DNA from 4 places in the Streptomyces sp. NPDC028298 genome. Region 4 is predicted to be linked to each of the others. Evidence: riboswitches for the same ligand, from Rfam matches in the RefSeq annotation. Region 4 holds a riboswitch; each other region holds the start of a gene.
The links. A riboswitch is a leader RNA that binds a small molecule or an ion and turns the genes downstream of it on or off. The one in region 4 is predicted to bind S-adenosylmethionine.

Region 1 (4,203 bases), on a different contig from region 4:
CGGAAGGAGAACGCCTCGACCAGCAGCAACCCCACCCAGAACGTCGGGACGGACACCCCCAGCGGCGGCAGCGACAGCAGGAGCTGCCGCAGCCACCGCCGCGTGGTGTACGTCGCCGCCACAGCGAGGCCGCCGCCGAGCACCACCGCCAACAGCAGGGCCGTCGATGTGAGTTGGAGGGTCTGGGGCAGAGCGTCGGCCAGCGTCGAGGCGACGGGACGGCCGGTGGCCACCGAGTCGCCGAAGTCCCCCTGCACCGCCCGGCCGAGGTACTCGACGTACTGCACGAGCACCGGCTTGTCGAAGCCGTACTCGTGCCGCAGAGCCGCGATCTGCCGGGGATCGACCTGCCCCGACTCCATACCGGCACCGGCCATCGCCGTGACCGGGTCGCCCGGGAGGAAGTCGAGGACCAGGAACGACACGGTGTACGCCGCCCACAGCACGCCGGCCGCCTGGGCTAGCCGCTTGATCACATAGCCGCGCACGGGTCAGCCGATCCAGGTGTCGTGCAACTGGATCCGGCTGGAGGCGTCGAAGGCGAGACCGTGCACCTTCGTGGACACGCCGAGCTGCGTCTGCAGCTCCACCACCGGCACGTTGTAGGCGTCCCGTACGATCGACCGCTGTGCCTGGGCCACCAGTCGACCGCGCTCGGTCGGGTCGGTGGTGGCGGCCTGGGCGGAGAGTGTCGTGTCCAGACCGCTCGCCGGCACACGGTAGAAGTTGGCCAGCTTCGTGGAGAAGGAACTGCGCAGGATGTCGGGGTCGGCGCGGGTGATGTTGCCCCAGATCGCTTCGTACGAGCCCGCCTGCTGGATCGGCGTGAGCTGGGGGAGCTGGAGCTGCTTGAGGGTCACCTGAACGCCGACGGACTTCAGTTGCTGTTGCACCAGCTCCAACGCGGGCTGGTTCGTCGCCGCGTTGGGAACCCAGTCGATGGTCAGGCTCAGCTTCTTGCCGTCCTTGACGCGGGTGCCGTCGGCGCCCGCCTTCCAACCGGCCTCGTCCAGCAGGGACTTCGCCTTGGCCGTGTCGAGGGTCAGGTCGGAGGCGAGGCTGGTGTAGTCCGGTGTGGTGTGCGCGAGGACACTGGTGGCCGGCCGGGTACCGGTGGGGAAGACGGTGTCGGCGATCTGCTTCCGGTCGATGGCGGCCAGGATGGCCCGGCGGACCCTGGCGTCCTTCAGGGCCGGCTGGGCGTTGTTGAAGCCGAGTCCGAAGGTGATCCCGGGATTGGCCCGCCGCTGGAAGGCGACCTGACCGCCCTTGAGTGCCGCTTCGTCGGCCCTGCCCACGCTGCCGATCGCGTCCACCTGTCCGGAGCGCAGACTGCCGGCCCGTACGCCCGCCTCCGGCACGACCTTGAACACCAGCTTGTCCAGGTAGGCCTCGCCCTTCTTGCCCCACCGGGAGGAACCCCAGGCGTAGCCGGGGCGTTTGGCCAGCGTGACCGACTGGTTCTGCACATAGCGCTTCAGCACGAAGGGCCCGGAACCGACGACCCCGTCACTGCACTTCTGCTGAGGTGACCGCTTCACGCTCGCGGACGACTCGATACCCAGCGAGTGGGTCGAAGTCGCCTGCAGGAACTGGGCGTTGGGCTGCTGGAAGGTCACCTTGACCGTGAGCGGGTCCACCACCGTGGTGCTCTTCGCGCCGCTCAGGTACCCCTCGGCGAGGGTTCCCAGGACGCCGAGTCTCGGCACCGCGTCGAAGTTGTCCTTGACCACCTGGGCGGTCAGCGGGGACCCGTCGCTGAAGGTGACACCCGAGCGCAGGTGGAAGGTGAAGGCGGTCGCGTCGGTGCTGATGTCCCAGCTCTTCGCCAGCCACGGCACGATCTTGCCGGTCTTGGGGTCCTGGTCCGTCAGGGAGTCGACGATCTGGCGCACCGAGTAGATCGTGTCGTTGCTGCCGACCTGCTGGGGATCCACGCAACCGGCGTCGGAACCCACGGCGAAGGTCAGCGTCCCGCCGGAACGCGGCTTGCCGCTCCCGGTTCCGGAGCCGTCGGTGCCGGCGCCGCAGGCGGCCAGCAGCACGCTGGTGCTGAGAAGGGCGGTGAGCCTTGCCCATCGGGGAGAACGGGTGGACCGGGGAGATCGGGGAGATGTGAATTCCGGACGTGCTCTCACGGAGGAGTCTCCTCTTGGTGTCGCCGGGCACGGGCGTCGTACGAGGCACGACCGCGCACGGGAACGCGGGCCCGTCGGCTCGATGCCGGTGACGGGCGATGACCTGCGGACAGGGGCCGGGCGGAAAGCGGAAAGCGGAAAGCGGAAAGCGGAAAGCGGAAGCGGATTGGAGAGATCAGAGAGATCGGGGGAAGGGGGCGCCGGGTGCGGACGCGTGCCGTGACGGCTGGTCACGGATGCCGGCTGTCGGCAGGCCTCATGGGCGTCGACAGCCCGCGCATCTCATCGACGTCGACGCGGGTGGGCCTCACCGAGGTGCACCGCCGAAGGGAGGCGTCGGCGCCCGGCTGCGGAAGGGGCCGTCAGGCCTGACAGAAGCAGCTCGTCGAGCGCTTCAGGTCGATGTGACGTCGGCGCGCCAGCCGGGAGAACACCACGGCGACGGCGAAGGAGGCGTCGGAGCCACCACCGTGCCGCATAAGGTTCCTCCACAGGTCCGGCCCCGGTCGTGGGGCCACGCGCTTGCGGTGATCGTCGCTGATCCCGCCGGGCTTTCACCTGGAGCACCCCACCGCGCGGGAGGGTTGCCGGTCAGCGAGCCAGGGCTTGACGCTGACACTCAATGCCGTTCGTGATCGTACGGAGCGGTTCTCTTCTACGTCAATGGCGGCACCGGACTCCGGCGGAGCGAACCGCCCGAGTCCGGTGGAGCGAGCCAGGTTCAGGCACCGCCGCGTTCGCGCGGGATCTTCTGACCCGCCTCGATGGACACCGGCAGCCGGTTCTCCGCCGGGGGCAGAGGGCAGGTGGCCAGGTCGGTGTAGGCGCACGGCAGGTTCGTGGCGCGGTTGAAGTCGAGGACGACCGTCCCCTCGGAGTCGGGTGCCTCGACGGACAGGCTCCGGTTGGCGGCGTAGGTCGTGACCCCGGAGGTCGCGTCGGTGAAGAGAACCGACAGCCCGCCCGGGACATGACCGGGGAACACCGTCAGCGACAGAGGACGTCCGTCCAACTCGAACTCGATCCTGCCCGGGGCGTCATACACGTGCTCCAAGCCCTCGACCGCGGCGCCCACGGTGGTGGGACGCGGCTCGTCGAAGGGGACGTAACGGCCCGTCACGGCCCAGCGCGGGTCGGGGGCGTAGGCGGGCGTTCCGGTGAAGGACTTGAGCAGCGGGGCGTCCGGGTGCCGGGGGCGCACGATGTCGTGGCCGCCCCGCTTGGCGACCTCGATGACGGCGTCCTTCCAGACCGCCTCGACACCACCGCGTTCGGGCAGCACGCCGAAGTGGTGCTCACCGCGTACCGGTGTCCCGTCGACGACGAGTTCCTCACCGTCGTCGAGGGTGACGACGACCCCGTCGGGGCCGGTGTGCCATGCGCCGGGCGCGTCGGGGAAGCGCTGCGGGCGGTCGTCGAGCCAGTGGAGGCCGGTGATCGCCAGGAAGCCGTGGGGGGCGGCGAGCCGGGCCTCCTGTCCGCGGTACCAGTCCAGCCACTGCTCGGTGAAGGCGTGCAGGTCTGTGGTGGTCGCCTCGCTGGTCATGAATTCTCCTTCGCTACAAGCCGCGTGAGGGTCGCCCTCTTGCGGGGGTGCGGGGTTCTTTGTCGCGGTCGCGGTCGCTGTCGGTGAGGAGGTGAGTCGGGGAATCGTCGCTTCGGTAAGCGGGTCGGCGGGTCGGTAGGTCGGCCGTTGAGGGTCGGCCAAAGGCGGGTCGGTGGAGTCGGAGGTCCGTGGACCGGTGGGTCGGTGAGGCGCTGGGCTCAGGCCGCGAGTTCGCCGAGGAGCGCCCAAGTTCGGCGCCGGTCCGCCGCTCCCGCGATCTCGGTGCCCGAGAACACGACCTCGGTGGCGCCCGCGTCGCGGTAACGCCGTACCTCGGCCTCGACCGTCTTCTCGTCGCCGATCACGGCCAGGTCCGCGGCTCGGCGACCGCCGGACAGTTCGATGACCCGGGCGTAGGACGGGATCTGTTCGTAGAACGAGAGCGTCTCGGTGGCCTTGGCCCGTACCGCGTCCACGTCGTCCGTGACCACGCCGGGCACCAGCGCCACGATCCTGGGC
Region 2 (4,203 bases), on a different contig from region 4:
TCTCCCTCCGGAACCGGGCCCGCACGTCGCGCAGACCGTTCCGCGCCTTCTGCAACGGAGTCGGCGGCAGGGTGCGCAGGGCGCCCCGCGAGTAGTGCCGCTCGACGTAGAACTGGATGACGGACACCACGCTGGTGAGGATCAGGTACCAGGCGGTGGCGACGAGGAGCAGCGGCACGATGTCGCCGGGGTAGGTGCTGCCCATGCTCTGCACGGAGCCGAAGAGGTCCAGCAGGGACACGTAGAAGACCAGCGAGGTGCCCTTGATCAGGCCGATCAACTGGTTGACGTAGTTGGGGGTGATGGAGCGCAGCGCCTGCGGAAAGACGATTTTCGCGAACTGGTACCGCCTCGGCAGACCGAGTGCCGACGCGGCCTCGTGCTGGCCCTGGTCGACGGAGAGGATGCCGCCGCGGACCACCTCGGAGGCGTACGCGGCCTCGTTCAGGCTCAGTCCGACGACGGCGACGGCCATGTCGGTCGCCAGCCGGGACTCGTCGAAGGTGAAGAAGGCCGGCCCGAACGGCACTCCGACGCTCACCGTCTGGTACAGCGCGCTGAAGTTGTAGAGGAAGAGCAGGACCACGATCAGCGGCACCGACCGGAACAGCCAGGTGTAGACCCAGCTCACCGCGCGCAGCACCGGGCTCCGGGAGAGCCTGGCCAGGGCCAGCAGGACGCCGCCGAGCAACCCCAAAAGCGCACTGTAGAAGGCGACTTCGAGGGTGATGAGCAGGCCGTCGAGAATGGTCGGGCGCAGGAACCAGTACTGGAAGCGATCCCACTGGTAGAAGGGGTTGGTCACCAGTCCGTGGGCGATCTGGGCGACGAGCACGAGCACGACGGCCGTGACGATCCAGCGGCCGGGCCGCCGGAGCGGAAGGACCCGCTGGGCCGCCGGACGGTCGGACGCGCCGGGGAGGTCGAGACGGGGGACCGCCTCGGCGGGCGGCGCCGATCCCAAGGACACGGCGGCGCCGGGTGGTTGACTCATGGAGGACTCCAGCGGATTCGGACACCCCGGACCACGGAGCGGCGGCGCACCGCCGAGCGGGACGGCTCGGTACACGGCGATGCGCGCGGCCCACGTGGGACGAGGGCTGGACGGGGAAGGGGCGTTTTCACGACAGCGGTGGTCGCCGAAGGCTCGATGGAGCGGATCGGCGCGTGGCCGTCGAGGACCTGACGGAATCTCAGCTCGTGGCCGTCGAAGGCCGGCGAATCCTCAGCTCGTGGCCGTCGAGGACCCGACGGAACCCCTCAGCTCGTGAGCGCCGAAGACCCGGAGGACCGCCCTGTCCGTGATCGCGGGGGATTCGGACGGGCCGTCGTTTCCCGATCGCCGAAGACATGAGCGCCGAGGGCTCGAAGGAGCCGTGCGCGAGGGGCCGTCGAGACCCCGGAGGGGGCCGTCAGCCTCGGCTGAGGGACAGACACATGCCCGTACACAGGGCGCTGTTGACACGCAGCAGGTCCACGGCACGGTCGGCGCAGAGCACGTTGCGGCCGAGGCGCCGCCATGCGGCCGTCCCGTCAGCTCCGTGCATCGTCGTCACCATTTCTTCTCCGGCCGAAAAGGCATCCTGTGGTGCGCCGCAGGTTAGGCCCGGCCCGAAAACAATGTCAATGCGGGTGACCACCAGGTGAGACCGTGCGTACGGCCTTCTTGACGCCGCAACAGGGCGCACCGAGACTGGCATGGACGGTCACGATTGTCAGCGCCCACGGAACGGGTACACCCCGCTCCAGTGGTCATCGGCCCCGGCCCGCTGACAGGCAACCCTTCCACCGCGACGGGGTGCCCCGGGTGACGACCGGGTCCCGCCGGTGCGGCGGGGCAAGCGTGGTCTCGCGTCTCGCGAGCCCTGAGCCGGGAACGGTGGGAATTGCCCAAGAGCGGTTTGACGAGGCGCCTGCACATCGACCTCCTGCGCGTCTCCAGCGCTTACTGATCGCGGCCGGTCCGTTCGATCCGGACCGGTGCGACAAGCGCAGTCAATCCGCATCAAGCTGCCCGCGCGCCCACAAAGCGGCGGTGGCTTCCGTCTTCCCCCAGGGAGAGTCATGCCCGAGACAGCTTCGCGCACGTCCAGCACTGCCAACTCACGCCCCTGTGACCAGATTTCGCTCCCCTCGGCCCTTCGGCTCAAGCCGGCGGCGACGCCGGCCGCGCTCCCCCACCGTGTCGACAGCCGCATCGGCGTGGGCCTCGCCGGGGGCTTCTACCCGGCTCCGCACCGCTACGAGCTGTATCTGTCGCGGAGTTGTCCGTTCTCGCTGCGCATCGCCATCACGCTCGGGCTGCTCGGCCTGCGGGACTCGGTCGCCACCACACTCCTGGCCGACCCCGCGCGGACACCCGAGGCCTTCGCGTCGCTGCGCCGTGCCTACGAGGCCACCGAGCACCACTTCGACGGGCCGCTCACGGCGCCCGCGCTGTGCGACCGGTGGAGCGGACGCATCGTCAGCAACCACCCGCCCGCCATCCTCCGCGATCTCGCCGGGCTGCTCTCCGGTCACACCACGACATGCCCGTCCTCGCTCCGCCCTCCGTCGCTGGCCGCCGACATCGAGGCGCTCCGGGATCTGCTGGACCGCGACGTCACCCCGTCCGCCGAACCTGCGGGGCTCGCGGCGGCCCTGGACCTGCTGGACTGCCACCTCGCGGGTCGCACCTACGTGTTGGGCGACACCCTCACCGCGGCGGACGTGGACGCGTGGACGGCGCTCACCGGTCTCGGCCGGTCCCGCGCCCTCGGCGCCCGCCCCCGGCTGCTGGACTACGTACGCCGTCTCGGCGATCACCCGGCCTTCCGGCACGCGCAGGACGTGGTGCCACTGACGGCAGGGGTCTGACGCTTCCGACGGAAGCCTGGGTGCCGGGCAGGTGGGTGGCTCCTCACGATCGGCGATCGCCGATCCGCGCCCATCGGCCCGGCGTCCGCACCGGTCACGCGCGCGAGCCACGACCGGCACCGGTCAAGGGCGCGAAGCCACGTCGACACCGGTCACTCGCGCGGAACCAGCAGGATGCTGACGCCGTTCACGGTCGAGGTCCACCGCCGGCCCTGATCCAGTACCTCGCGCCCCGGACCGAGGATCCGTTCCTGGAGCACCAGCGCCGACGCGCGAAGTTCCTCCCACGGCTCAGGCGTCTCGAAGGCACGCCGGGACCGCTCCACGGAACCGACCAGAGAACGGCAGGCCGCTTCCACGTCGGGGACGTTCTGGCCCGCCGATCCGACGCCTTCGAGCGACCACGTCATCCACAGGTGGCCCATGCCATCACTCTGTCCCATCCCCGGGAACGACGCATTCCCAGTACGCGGAGCGACCGGTGCTCCGATGCGTGACCGGCTCGCACACAGGCACCTCCGCCGAAAATAGGCGATCCTGGCGAAAACCGTCTCCTCAGGGCGTGTCCCGACTCGCGCCGTCAGGGGTCCGCACTTCGATGTGGACTCCACGGCCCACAGGACCCGGTCCAGGCAGGCGTCTCCATGAAACACGCACCCCACCTTCTCCCGCCGCCTTCACCGGTACCGCGTCCACCCGCGGCACCCGGATCCACCGGGTCCCCGCGGCTGGGCCGGCTGGACGCCCTGCGGGGGATCGCCGCGCTTCTCGTGGCGGTCGACCATTCCTCGTACTCCTTCATGCCGGAGTTCCGGGAACGGGTGATGCCCGAGCTGAACGTCGGCCGGTACGGGGTCATGCTGTTCTTCCTGGTGAGCGGTTACGTCATCCCCGCCTCGCTCGAGCGCCGGGGCTGCGTCAGGAGCTTCTGGATCGGGCGGGCCCACCGCGTCTACCCGCTGTGGGCCGTTGTGGTGGGCTCGGCACTGGTGCTGAACCTCCTGGGCTTCACGCGTCTCGGCGCTCGCTTCGAGGGGCGGAACCCCCTCACGGTCGCCGTCGCGCACGCCACCCTGCTCCAGGAACTGCTGGGGACGCCGAGTGTCGTCCTCGTCCTGTGGACGCTGTCGTACGAGCTGGCGTTCTACCTGCTGGTCGTCGCCCTGTTCACGGTCCGGCTCCACCCGCGCTCGGGGACCGTCTCGGTGGTCCTGGGCGTGCTCGCCGCCGTGAGCGCGACGGTGGCGTTCGTGCCACCGGCGTCCGCACTGTCCTTGGCCGTCGGCACGGGGCCGCTGGTCGCGCTCGCCTCCGCGGCGCTGGTGTTCGCCGTCCTCTGCGGGAGCT
Region 3 (4,203 bases), on a different contig from region 4:
GCTTCAGCAGCAGCCCCGTGAAGAACACGGGGGTGGCGTAGGTGAGGACGGCGAACAGCCGCAGCGCCGCGTCGGGCGCGCGATCCCGGTACGAGGCCGCGACCAGGCCCAGGGGGACCCCGACGACGAGGGCCACGACGAGTGCGTTGAAGGCGAGTTCGGCGGTGGCGGCCCCGTAGGTGCCCAGCACGTGGGTCACCGGCTGGTCGTCGGTGACGGTGCGGCCGAAGTCGCCCGCGGCCAGGGAACTCAGGTAGTCCAGGTACTGGGTGAGCAGCGGCCGGTCGTAGCCCGCCTGGTGCAGTTTGGCCTGGAGCTGGTCCGGGGTGAGGCGGTCGCCGAAGGCGGCACTGACCGGGTCCCCTGTGGCGCGCATCAGGAAGAAGACCAGGCTGACCAGGATGAGCACGGTGGGGACGATGAGGAGGAAGCGGACCACCAGATGGCGGAGGAGTCCGTACCCCGCGGCGCCGCCGGCCGGAGCGGCGGCGCCGGGGACGTCCCGGGTCAGGGCGCTCACTTCTTCGCGAGCCCGGCCCAGCGGAACTGGTACGCGCTGCTCAGTTCGTCGGGCACCCCGCTGACGTCGGTGCGGGTGACGATCGCGGTGGACCCTTGGAGCAGCGGCAGCAGGGGCACCGAGGCGGCGGCCCTGTCCTGTGCCTGCTTGAGCAGTCCGGCGCGTGCGGTGGCGTCGGTCTCCGTCTCCTCCTTCTTTATCAGCTCCCGGACGGCGGGGTCGGAGTAGTCGTTGGCGACCCAGCTGTTGGCCGAGTAGAAGGGCGAGAGGTAGTTGTCGGCGTCCAGGTAGTCGGCGTACCAGCCCAGTTGGTAGAGCGGGTACAGGTGCTTGACGCGGTCCTTGCCGTACTGGGTCCACTCGGTGGACTGGAGGTTCACCTTGAACAGGCCGGTGGCCTCGAGCTGGGTCTTGACCAGGGCGTACTCGTCGGCCGAGGAGGAGCCGTAGTGGTCGCTGTTGTACTGGAGGCTGAGGGTGACCGGGGTGGTCACCTTCGCCGCCCTGAGGCGCGCGGCGGCGGCCGCCTTGTCGGGGCCGCCCTTCTTGTCGCCGTAGAGCGACTTGAAGGAGGCGGTGGCGCCGGTGAGTCCGTCGGGCACGGAGCTGTACAACGGCTGGTAGCTGTTCTTGTAGACCTGCTGGGCGAGTTGGGTCCGGTCGACGGAGTCGGCGACGGCCTGCCGTACGGCCAGCGCCTTGGCCTTGTCGGGCTTCTTGGTCCTGGTGCCGTAGGGCTGGGTCCGGAAGTCGAAGACGATGTAGCGGATGCCGTTGCCCGAACCGGTGTGGACCTTGATGTCTTTCTTCTTGGAGAGGTCGTCGAGGTCGGCGGTGGTGAGCGTGCGGTAGACGGCGTCGACGGTGCCCTGCTGGACATCGAGCTTCAGATTGCTCGCGTCGGTGTAGTACTTCAACTGGACGTTCTTGGTCTTCGGTGTGCCGAGACCGCCGCCGTAGGCGCTGTTGGCGGCAAAGGAGACCAGCGAGTTCTTGTCGTAACTACGCACGCCGTACGGGCCGTTCCACGGCTTGCCCGCCACGATCGTCTTGTCGTCCAGGATCTTGCCGGCGGGGAAGACCTGTTCGTCGACGATGTAGCCGGCGGCGGTGGACAGCACCTGCGGGAACAGCGTGTCGTCGGCCGACTTGAGGGTGAAGACGACTTCGGTCGGCGTCGGGGCGGCGACGGAGTCGAGGTCGTACAGGAGGGACGAAGGACCGTTCTCGTCGGCGATCCTCAGATTGCGGTCGAAGCTGAACTTGACGTCGGACGAGGTCAGTTCGTGGCCGTTGGCGAACTTCAGGCCCTTCCTCAGCGTGACCGTGTACTCCTTGGGGCCGGTCGGTTCGATCCCGGTGGCCAGGTCCGGGGAGACCTCCGTGGCCCCGTTCTTCACGCTCAGCAGGGTCGCGTAGACCTCGCTCTCGATGGTCCCGGAGCCCGCGTCCCACGAGCCCGCGGGATCGAGGCTGGTCACCTGGTCCGTGGTGCCGACGGTGATCGCCGCCGCCGTGGAGCCGGTGGACGTCTTGCTGCTCGTGCAGCCGGTCAAGGCGACCAGGAGCGCCGTGCCGAGGGACATCGCGCCGAGGGACCGGAAGGGTCTGGTGGTGCCGTGCTGTGCCATGGCTGGTCTCCGCTTCCGCAGGGTGGGGTGCACGAAGGGGGCTTCGGCAGGCGGGGCATGCCGAGCGCGCGCTGTCGTGTGAAGGAGGGCGGGGTGAGGGAGGGTCAGCCGTGACAGAGGCAGCTGCAGACCAGCAGCAGATCCACGTGGCGTCGAGAGCACAGCACAAGGCGCGTCGGCACGCTGTCCTCCCGGGAAGGTCGTCGGCTCTCGGGCCGGATGGGAACGCACTTGCAGAACAGGAAGATCCGCCGAGCCTTCACCTGGGGCACCCCACTGCGTCGAGGGTTGCCGTCCGGCCAGCCAGGGCTTGATCACCGGAACTCGTAGCTCGCGCTCACCGTAGATTCCCGGTTCTCCCGGCGTCAAGGGCTTCCCGAGTCGCCGGCGGAAGAGATTCCGGCGGACCTGAGAGAACGGCGAGTTCTCCGCCCGACAAGCAATGCGAATGACATCTGACGGTATGTCAGATTGCAATCATATTGCACGGACCCGGGCCTTCGGACGGAGGCGTAGGCTGCGGCCGGAAATGCACGCTCGTCAACTGCCCTTCACCAGCGCCAGGTTGCTAGGCTCGGGCCATGCAGATAGGCGTCAACGTTCCCAATTTCGGACCCGGAACCGGTCCGGAAACCCTTTCCCGTTGGGCCAAGACGGTGGAAGGCCTCGGCTTCGACCTATTGATGGTCTCCGACCATGTGGCCATCACATCGGATGTCGCGAAACAGTATCCCGCCCCGTTCTACGACCCTTTTACGACACTCTCCTGGCTGGCCGGTCAAACGGCCCGGGTGAAGCTGGGCACGACGGTTCTCATCGCGCCCTACCGGCACCCCCTGCTGGTCGCCAGGATGGCGGCCAACCTCAATCAGCTCTCCGGCGGCCGACTGGTCCTCGGTGTCGGTGTCGGCTGGGCCCGGGAGGAGTTCCAGGCGCTCGGCGTTCCCTTCGAGCGGCGCGGCGCGCTGACCGACGAATTGCTCGAGACCCTGCGAACGGCGTGGGCCGACGAGGCCGATTACGGGAGCGGGCGGATTCCGCTCTGGATCGGCGGCAACAGCGACGCGGGACTGCGCCGGGCGGCCCGCCACGGCCTGCCGTGGCATCCGCTCCGGTTCACCATGCCGTGGTTCCGCGACGCGGTGGACCGGCTGAAGGACATCGCGGCCGAACTCGGCCGGCCCGTGCCCGACCTGGCCCCGCGCATCGTTCTGCGGCTCACGCCGAAGCCGGTCGACCATCCGGACCGCCGGGCCGGTGAGGGCACCATCGAGCAGGTCCTCGACGACATCGAGCAGTTGCGCCTCGCCGGTGCCGGCACGGTGGTCCTCGACCCCTACAACGGCGACCCGGACGAGACCCTCAGGCCCGAGGTGGCATGGCAGGCGCTGGCCACCGTGGCCGCGAACCTGGCATAGCGCACCGCACCCCTCCACGCCCAAGCCCCACAGAGACGGAGCCACGGTGGCCCCCACCACGCACGACCCTGACCACAGCGACAACCCCGACGGTGTCGGCGCCCGGTCCTCCGCCGTCAGCGCGGCCGACCTGGTCCATCTCCGCCGCTGTCTGGAGCTGGCGGCCGAGGCGGTCGACGCCGGCGACTGGCCGTTCGGCTCCCTGCTGGCCGACGCGGACGGCAAGGTCCTGGCCGAGGACCGCAACCGCGAGTCCAGCACGGGGGACCCGACCCGGCACCCGGAGTTCGAACTCGCCCGCTGGGCCGCGGCCAACCTGAACCCCGAGGAGCGGGCCGCTGCGACCGTCTACACCTCGGGAGAGCACTGCCCGATGTGCGCGGCCGCGCACGGCTGGGTCGGACTGGGCCGCATCGTGTACGCGAGCTCGTCCCAGCAGGCCCGGGACTGGAAGGCCGAGTGGGGCGTGCCCATCACCTCGCCCCTGAGCCCGTTGTCCGTCCGGGACGTCGTACCCGGCGTGGAGACCGCCGGACCGGTCCCCGAACTGGCCCAGCAGGTCAAGGAGTTGCATCTGCGCTTCCGGGCCGGCCTCGACGCGGCGGGCTGACGGCGCGAAGGAGCGAACCGGGCC
Region 4 (4,203 bases):
CGCAGAGGGTGCAGCGCCAGCGGGTCTTGGCATCGGGCAGGGGAACCGTCATAGGGCAGTCGCTTTCCTTCTAGTGTCCGTCCGGCGCCGGTTTCCCGGGGCTTTGGCTCGTAACCCTACGGCCTGGCGGGTACTCGACGCTCGGGTGTCCACGGCGGCGAGGCGGTCTGTGTGCATCGGCGTGGTTACGTCATGCTCTGCACCATGATCGGCAATTGGAGTGCGACGGTCGGCAGGGCGCTGCGGGGCCGGTCCGCGCCGGTGACGTACGGACTGATCGTCCTGTGCTGTCTGATCTTCGTGATCGGCCCCGCCTCGGGTCTCGATCCCGCGTACGGCACGGGGGACGAGCTGCTGGTCGCGCAACGGGCGTACTTCCGCCGCTGGGGCGTGGTGCCGGCCGCCCTGTTCGACGGGGCCCCGGGCGAGGCGCTCACCCCCGCGACCGCCCTGTTCGTCCACGGAAGCTGGCTCCATCTCCTGGGCAACATGCTCTTCTTCTACGTGTTCGGGCTGATGACCGAGGAGCGCATGGGCCATCTGGAGTTCGCCCTGTTCTACCTGGGCTGCGGATACCTGGCCCTGCTCGGGTACGCCGCCGCCAACGCGACCTCGCAGCAGTCCCTGGTCGGGGCCTCCGGGGCGATCTCCGCGGTGCTCGGCGCGTTCCTCTACCTGTTCCCCAAGGCCCGGGTGACCAGTCTCTTCCCGTTCCTGTTCTTCCTGCCGCTGCGGTTCCCGGCCTGGGTGGTGCTGCCGTTCTGGTTCAGCCTCCAGTGGCTGGCGGCCGGGCGCAGCGGTTCGGGTGGTCCCGGGGTGGCCTACCTGGCCCACCTCGTGGGCTTCTCCCTGGGTTTCGTCTACGCCTGGGCGCGCTTCCGGCGGCGCCCGGCCGTCGTGCCCGCCCGGGGGGTCCTGCCGGGGCCCCCGGTGGAGCGGCCGGGTCCGGTGGACCGCGAGTAGGGTGAGATCCCCAGCAGCGGCCCCCTAGGGAGAGAACCAGCCGTGATCACCGCGATCGTCCTCATCAAGACCAGCGTGGACCGCATCCCCGAGATCGCCGAGTCGATCGCGTCGCTGGAGAGCGTCAGCGAGGTCTTCTCGGTCACCGGCACCTACGACCTGATCGCCATGGTCCGGGTCCATGCCCACGACGACCTGGCGGACGTCATCCCCGGCCGGATCAGCAAGATCCCGGGCGTCGAGGCGACGGACACGCACGTGGCGTTCCGTACGTACTCCCAGCACGACCTGGAGGCGGCGTTCGCGATCGGTCTCGACTCCTGACCGACGCGGCGCCGCCTCCGGGCGGATCCGGTGCGGGGGTCAGACCGCCGGGACGCAGCGGCCGTCCTCGGTGCGGTACCGCCAGCGCGCTCCGTCCCTGACGAGCTCGCGCACCGCGCGGACGAACCGCTCGACGTGCTCGTCGGGGGTGCCGGCCCCGAAGCTGACGCGGATGGCGTTGAGGGACTTCTCGCCGGGGGCCGCCTCGGGGGCTCCGCACTCCCCCGCGGTCTCCGGGTCGCTGCCGAGCAGGGTGCGCACGAGCGGGTGGGCGCAGAACAGTCCGTCGCGGACCCCGATGCCGTACTCGGCGGAGAGCGCGGCGGCGAAGTGCGAGCTGTTCCAGCCCTCGACGACGAAGGAGATGACGCCGACCCGCGGGGCGTCGTCACCGAAGAGGGAGAGCACGCGGACCTCGGGGACCTCGGCGAGGCCCTCGCGGACGGTGCGGATCAGGTGCCGCTCGCGGGCGAGCAGGTTGTCGAAGCCCTCGTCGGTGAGCGCCTTGCAGGCCGAGGCGATCGAGTAGGCGCCGATGACGTTCGGCGAGCCGGCCTCGTGGCGGGCGGCGCTGTCGTGCCACTCGACGTCCACGCCGCCGTCCGCGCGCCGGGTGACCTTGCGGCTGGCGCCGCCGCCCGCGAGGTAGGGGTCGGCCTCGGTCAGCCAGTCGGAGCGGCCCGCGAGGACGCCGGAGCCGAAGGGCGCGTACAGCTTGTGCCCGGAGAAGGCGACCCAGTCGACGTCGAGGTCCTGGACGGACACCGGGTGGTGCGGGGCGAGCTGGGCGGCGTCGAGGACGATGCGGGCGCCGTGGGCGTGCGCGGCGGCGGCCAGTTCCCGCACCGGCCACAGCTCGCCGGTGACGTTCGAGGCGCCGGTGACGCAGACGAGGGCCGGTCCGTAGGGGTCCCGGGCGGCGAGGGCGCGCTCCAGGGTGTCGACGGCCTCGGCGGGGGTGCGCGGGGCGTTCAGGTAGGTCACGCGGGCGTCGCGCCAGGGCAGCAGGGAGGCGTGGTGCTCGGTCTCGAAGACGAAGACCTGGCAGCCGGCCGGGAGGGCCGCGGCGAGCAGGTTGAGCGAGTCGGTGGTGGAGCGGGTGAAGACGACCTGGTCGCCGTCGCGGCAGTCGAGGAACTCCGCGACGGTCCTGCGGGCGTTCTCGAAGAGGTCGGTGGAGAGCTGCGAGAGGTAGCCGGCGCCCCGGTGGACGCTGCCGTAGTACGGCGCGTACGCGGCGACGTCGTCCCACACGCGCTGGAGGGCGGGCGCGCTGGCGGCGTAGTCGAGAGCCGCGTAGGTCACCTCGCCGCCGGTGACGAGGGGGACGGTGACATCCCGGCCCAGAACGGGCAGGGGGGCACAAACAGTCTGGTCGGCGGCAAGGGTGGAAGCAGACATGGCGAGCTCCTGTGAGAGGCAGGCGGAATCACCGCGCGAGCCGGCCGCCTCAGGGCGGCGCTCGGCGCGGGAGAAAGGTGAAAAGGGTGTGCGGAGGCGGGGCTCGGCGCCCTAACGCATTCGCTTGCTCACAGAAGGCTCCCTCGAACGACCAGGACCCCTGGTGGTCCGCCCGGAGAGCGGGAGGGGTCCGCGCTTGCCGTAGGCCTCGCTGCCTACGACCTGGTCTTCACCCGGGGCACCCCGCCACGGACGGAGGGTTGCCGGACAGCCGGCCGGGGCCTGATGGCTGTCACTCATGACCTGGTACAGCATCTTGCCAGAGGATCTTCCCCGCGCAAGACGCAGTCCACGATCCGGACTGCGTCCCGCGCGGGATCCCGGGTGTTCAGGCGTTGCTGGCGGCCACCCAGCGCTCCAGGGTGCGCTTGGCGGCGCCGGAGTCGATGGCCTCGGCCGCCCTGTCCATCTGGACGCGGAGCTGCCCGGCCAGCGGCCCGTCGGCCGGCGTCAGGGCCACCAGGGCCGCCGCCGAGTTCAGCAGGACCGCGTCCCGTACGGGCCCCTTCTCGCCGTCCAGGAGACGCCGGGCGACCTCCGCGTTGTACGAGGCGTCGGCGCCCCGCAGGGCCTCCACCGGGACGATGTCGAGCCCGACGTCGCGGGGGTCGAAGCGCTCCTCGGTGACCTTGCCGTCGCGGACGACCCAGACGTGCGAGCCCCCGGTGGTGGTCAGCTCGTCGAGGCCGTCGTCGCCGCGGAAGACGAGCGAGGAGTTGCCGCGCTCGGCGAACACGCCCGCCACGATGGGCGCCATCCGGGGATCGGCGACACCGACCGCCTGGGCCTTCACCCGGGCCGGGTTGGTCAGCGGTCCGAGCACGTTGAAGGTGGTCCGGATGCCCAACTGGCCGCGGGCCGCCGCCACATGACGCAGCGCCGGGTGGAACTTGACCGCGAAGCAGAAGGTGATCCCGGCCTCCTCGGCCACCTCGGCGACCCGCTTCACCGGCAGTTGGAGATTGACGCCGAGCTTCTCCAGGACGTCCGAGGAGCCGGACGCGGAGGACGCGGCCCGGTTGCCGTGCTTGACGACCTTGGCGCCGGTGCCGGCCACCACGATCGAGGACATCGTCGAGATGTTGACGGTCTTCGCGCCGTCGCCTCCCGTGCCGACGATGTCGACGGTGCGGCCGGGCACCTCGATCACATTGGCGTGCTCGTACATCGCCCGGACGAGTCCGGCGATCTCCTGGACGGTCTCGCCCTTGGCGCGCAGGGCCACCACGAACCCGGCGATCTGCGCGTCGGTCGCCTCGCCGCGCATGATGCGGTCCATCGCCCAGGCGGTGTCGTCCGCGCTCTGGTCGCGGCCTTCGAGCAGTCCGTTCAGTACCGCGGGCCAGGAACGGCCCGCCGCGGTGTCGCCTCCAGCGGGGTTCACAGCGCTCATGGTCGCTCCTGGGTTCGTGGGTCACGCGGTCGCGGGTGACACGGGTGACACGGTTCGTGGGT

Region 1: linked by a shared signal. The riboswitch ahead of ACZ4TO_RS37845 (putative leader peptide) and the one ahead of ACZ4TO_RS10655 (aminotransferase class V-fold PLP-dependent enzyme) in region 4 are both predicted to bind S-adenosylmethionine.
Region 2: linked by a shared signal. The riboswitch ahead of ACZ4TO_RS32005 (putative leader peptide) and the one ahead of ACZ4TO_RS10655 (aminotransferase class V-fold PLP-dependent enzyme) in region 4 are both predicted to bind S-adenosylmethionine.
Region 3: linked by a shared signal. The riboswitch ahead of ACZ4TO_RS06215 (ABC transporter substrate-binding protein) and the one ahead of ACZ4TO_RS10655 (aminotransferase class V-fold PLP-dependent enzyme) in region 4 are both predicted to bind S-adenosylmethionine.

Annotation. Positions count from the first base shown of each region.
Region 1 is NZ_JBVHTL010000012.1:60,350-64,552, forward strand. Features, by position in the region: gene ACZ4TO_RS37835 (ABC transporter permease) at 1-488, opposite strand, end outside; gene ACZ4TO_RS37840 (ABC transporter substrate-binding protein) at 492-2,045, opposite strand; gene ACZ4TO_RS37845 (putative leader peptide) at 2,501-2,617, opposite strand; SAM riboswitch class IV at 2,652-2,765, opposite strand; gene ACZ4TO_RS37850 (DUF1684 domain-containing protein) at 2,860-3,684, opposite strand; gene ACZ4TO_RS37855 (LLM class F420-dependent oxidoreductase) at 3,903-4,203, opposite strand, start outside.
Region 2 is NZ_JBVHTL010000008.1:314,595-318,797, forward strand. Features, by position in the region: gene ACZ4TO_RS31995 (amino acid ABC transporter permease) at 1-994, opposite strand, end outside; gene ACZ4TO_RS32000 (hypothetical protein) at 1,413-1,547, opposite strand; SAM riboswitch class IV at 1,705-1,850, shown strand; gene ACZ4TO_RS32005 (putative leader peptide) at 1,887-1,952, shown strand; gene ACZ4TO_RS32010 (glutathione S-transferase C-terminal domain-containing protein) at 2,065-2,856, shown strand; gene ACZ4TO_RS32015 (hypothetical protein) at 3,009-3,299, opposite strand; gene ACZ4TO_RS32020 (acyltransferase family protein) at 3,501-4,203, shown strand, end outside.
Region 3 is NZ_JBVHTL010000001.1:1,400,277-1,404,479, forward strand. Features, by position in the region: gene ACZ4TO_RS06210 (ABC transporter permease) at 1-520, opposite strand, end outside; gene ACZ4TO_RS06215 (ABC transporter substrate-binding protein) at 517-2,151, opposite strand; SAM riboswitch class IV at 2,374-2,483, opposite strand; gene ACZ4TO_RS06220 (LLM class flavin-dependent oxidoreductase) at 2,733-3,569, shown strand; gene ACZ4TO_RS06225 (nucleoside deaminase) at 3,700-4,179, shown strand.
Region 4 is NZ_JBVHTL010000002.1:469,291-473,493, forward strand. Features, by position in the region: gene ACZ4TO_RS10640 (hypothetical protein) at 1-52, opposite strand, end outside; gene ACZ4TO_RS10645 (rhomboid family intramembrane serine protease) at 205-963, shown strand; gene ACZ4TO_RS10650 (Lrp/AsnC family transcriptional regulator) at 1,006-1,287, shown strand; gene ACZ4TO_RS10655 (aminotransferase class V-fold PLP-dependent enzyme) at 1,327-2,688, opposite strand; SAM riboswitch class IV at 2,876-2,992, opposite strand; gene trpD (anthranilate phosphoribosyltransferase) at 3,077-4,141, opposite strand.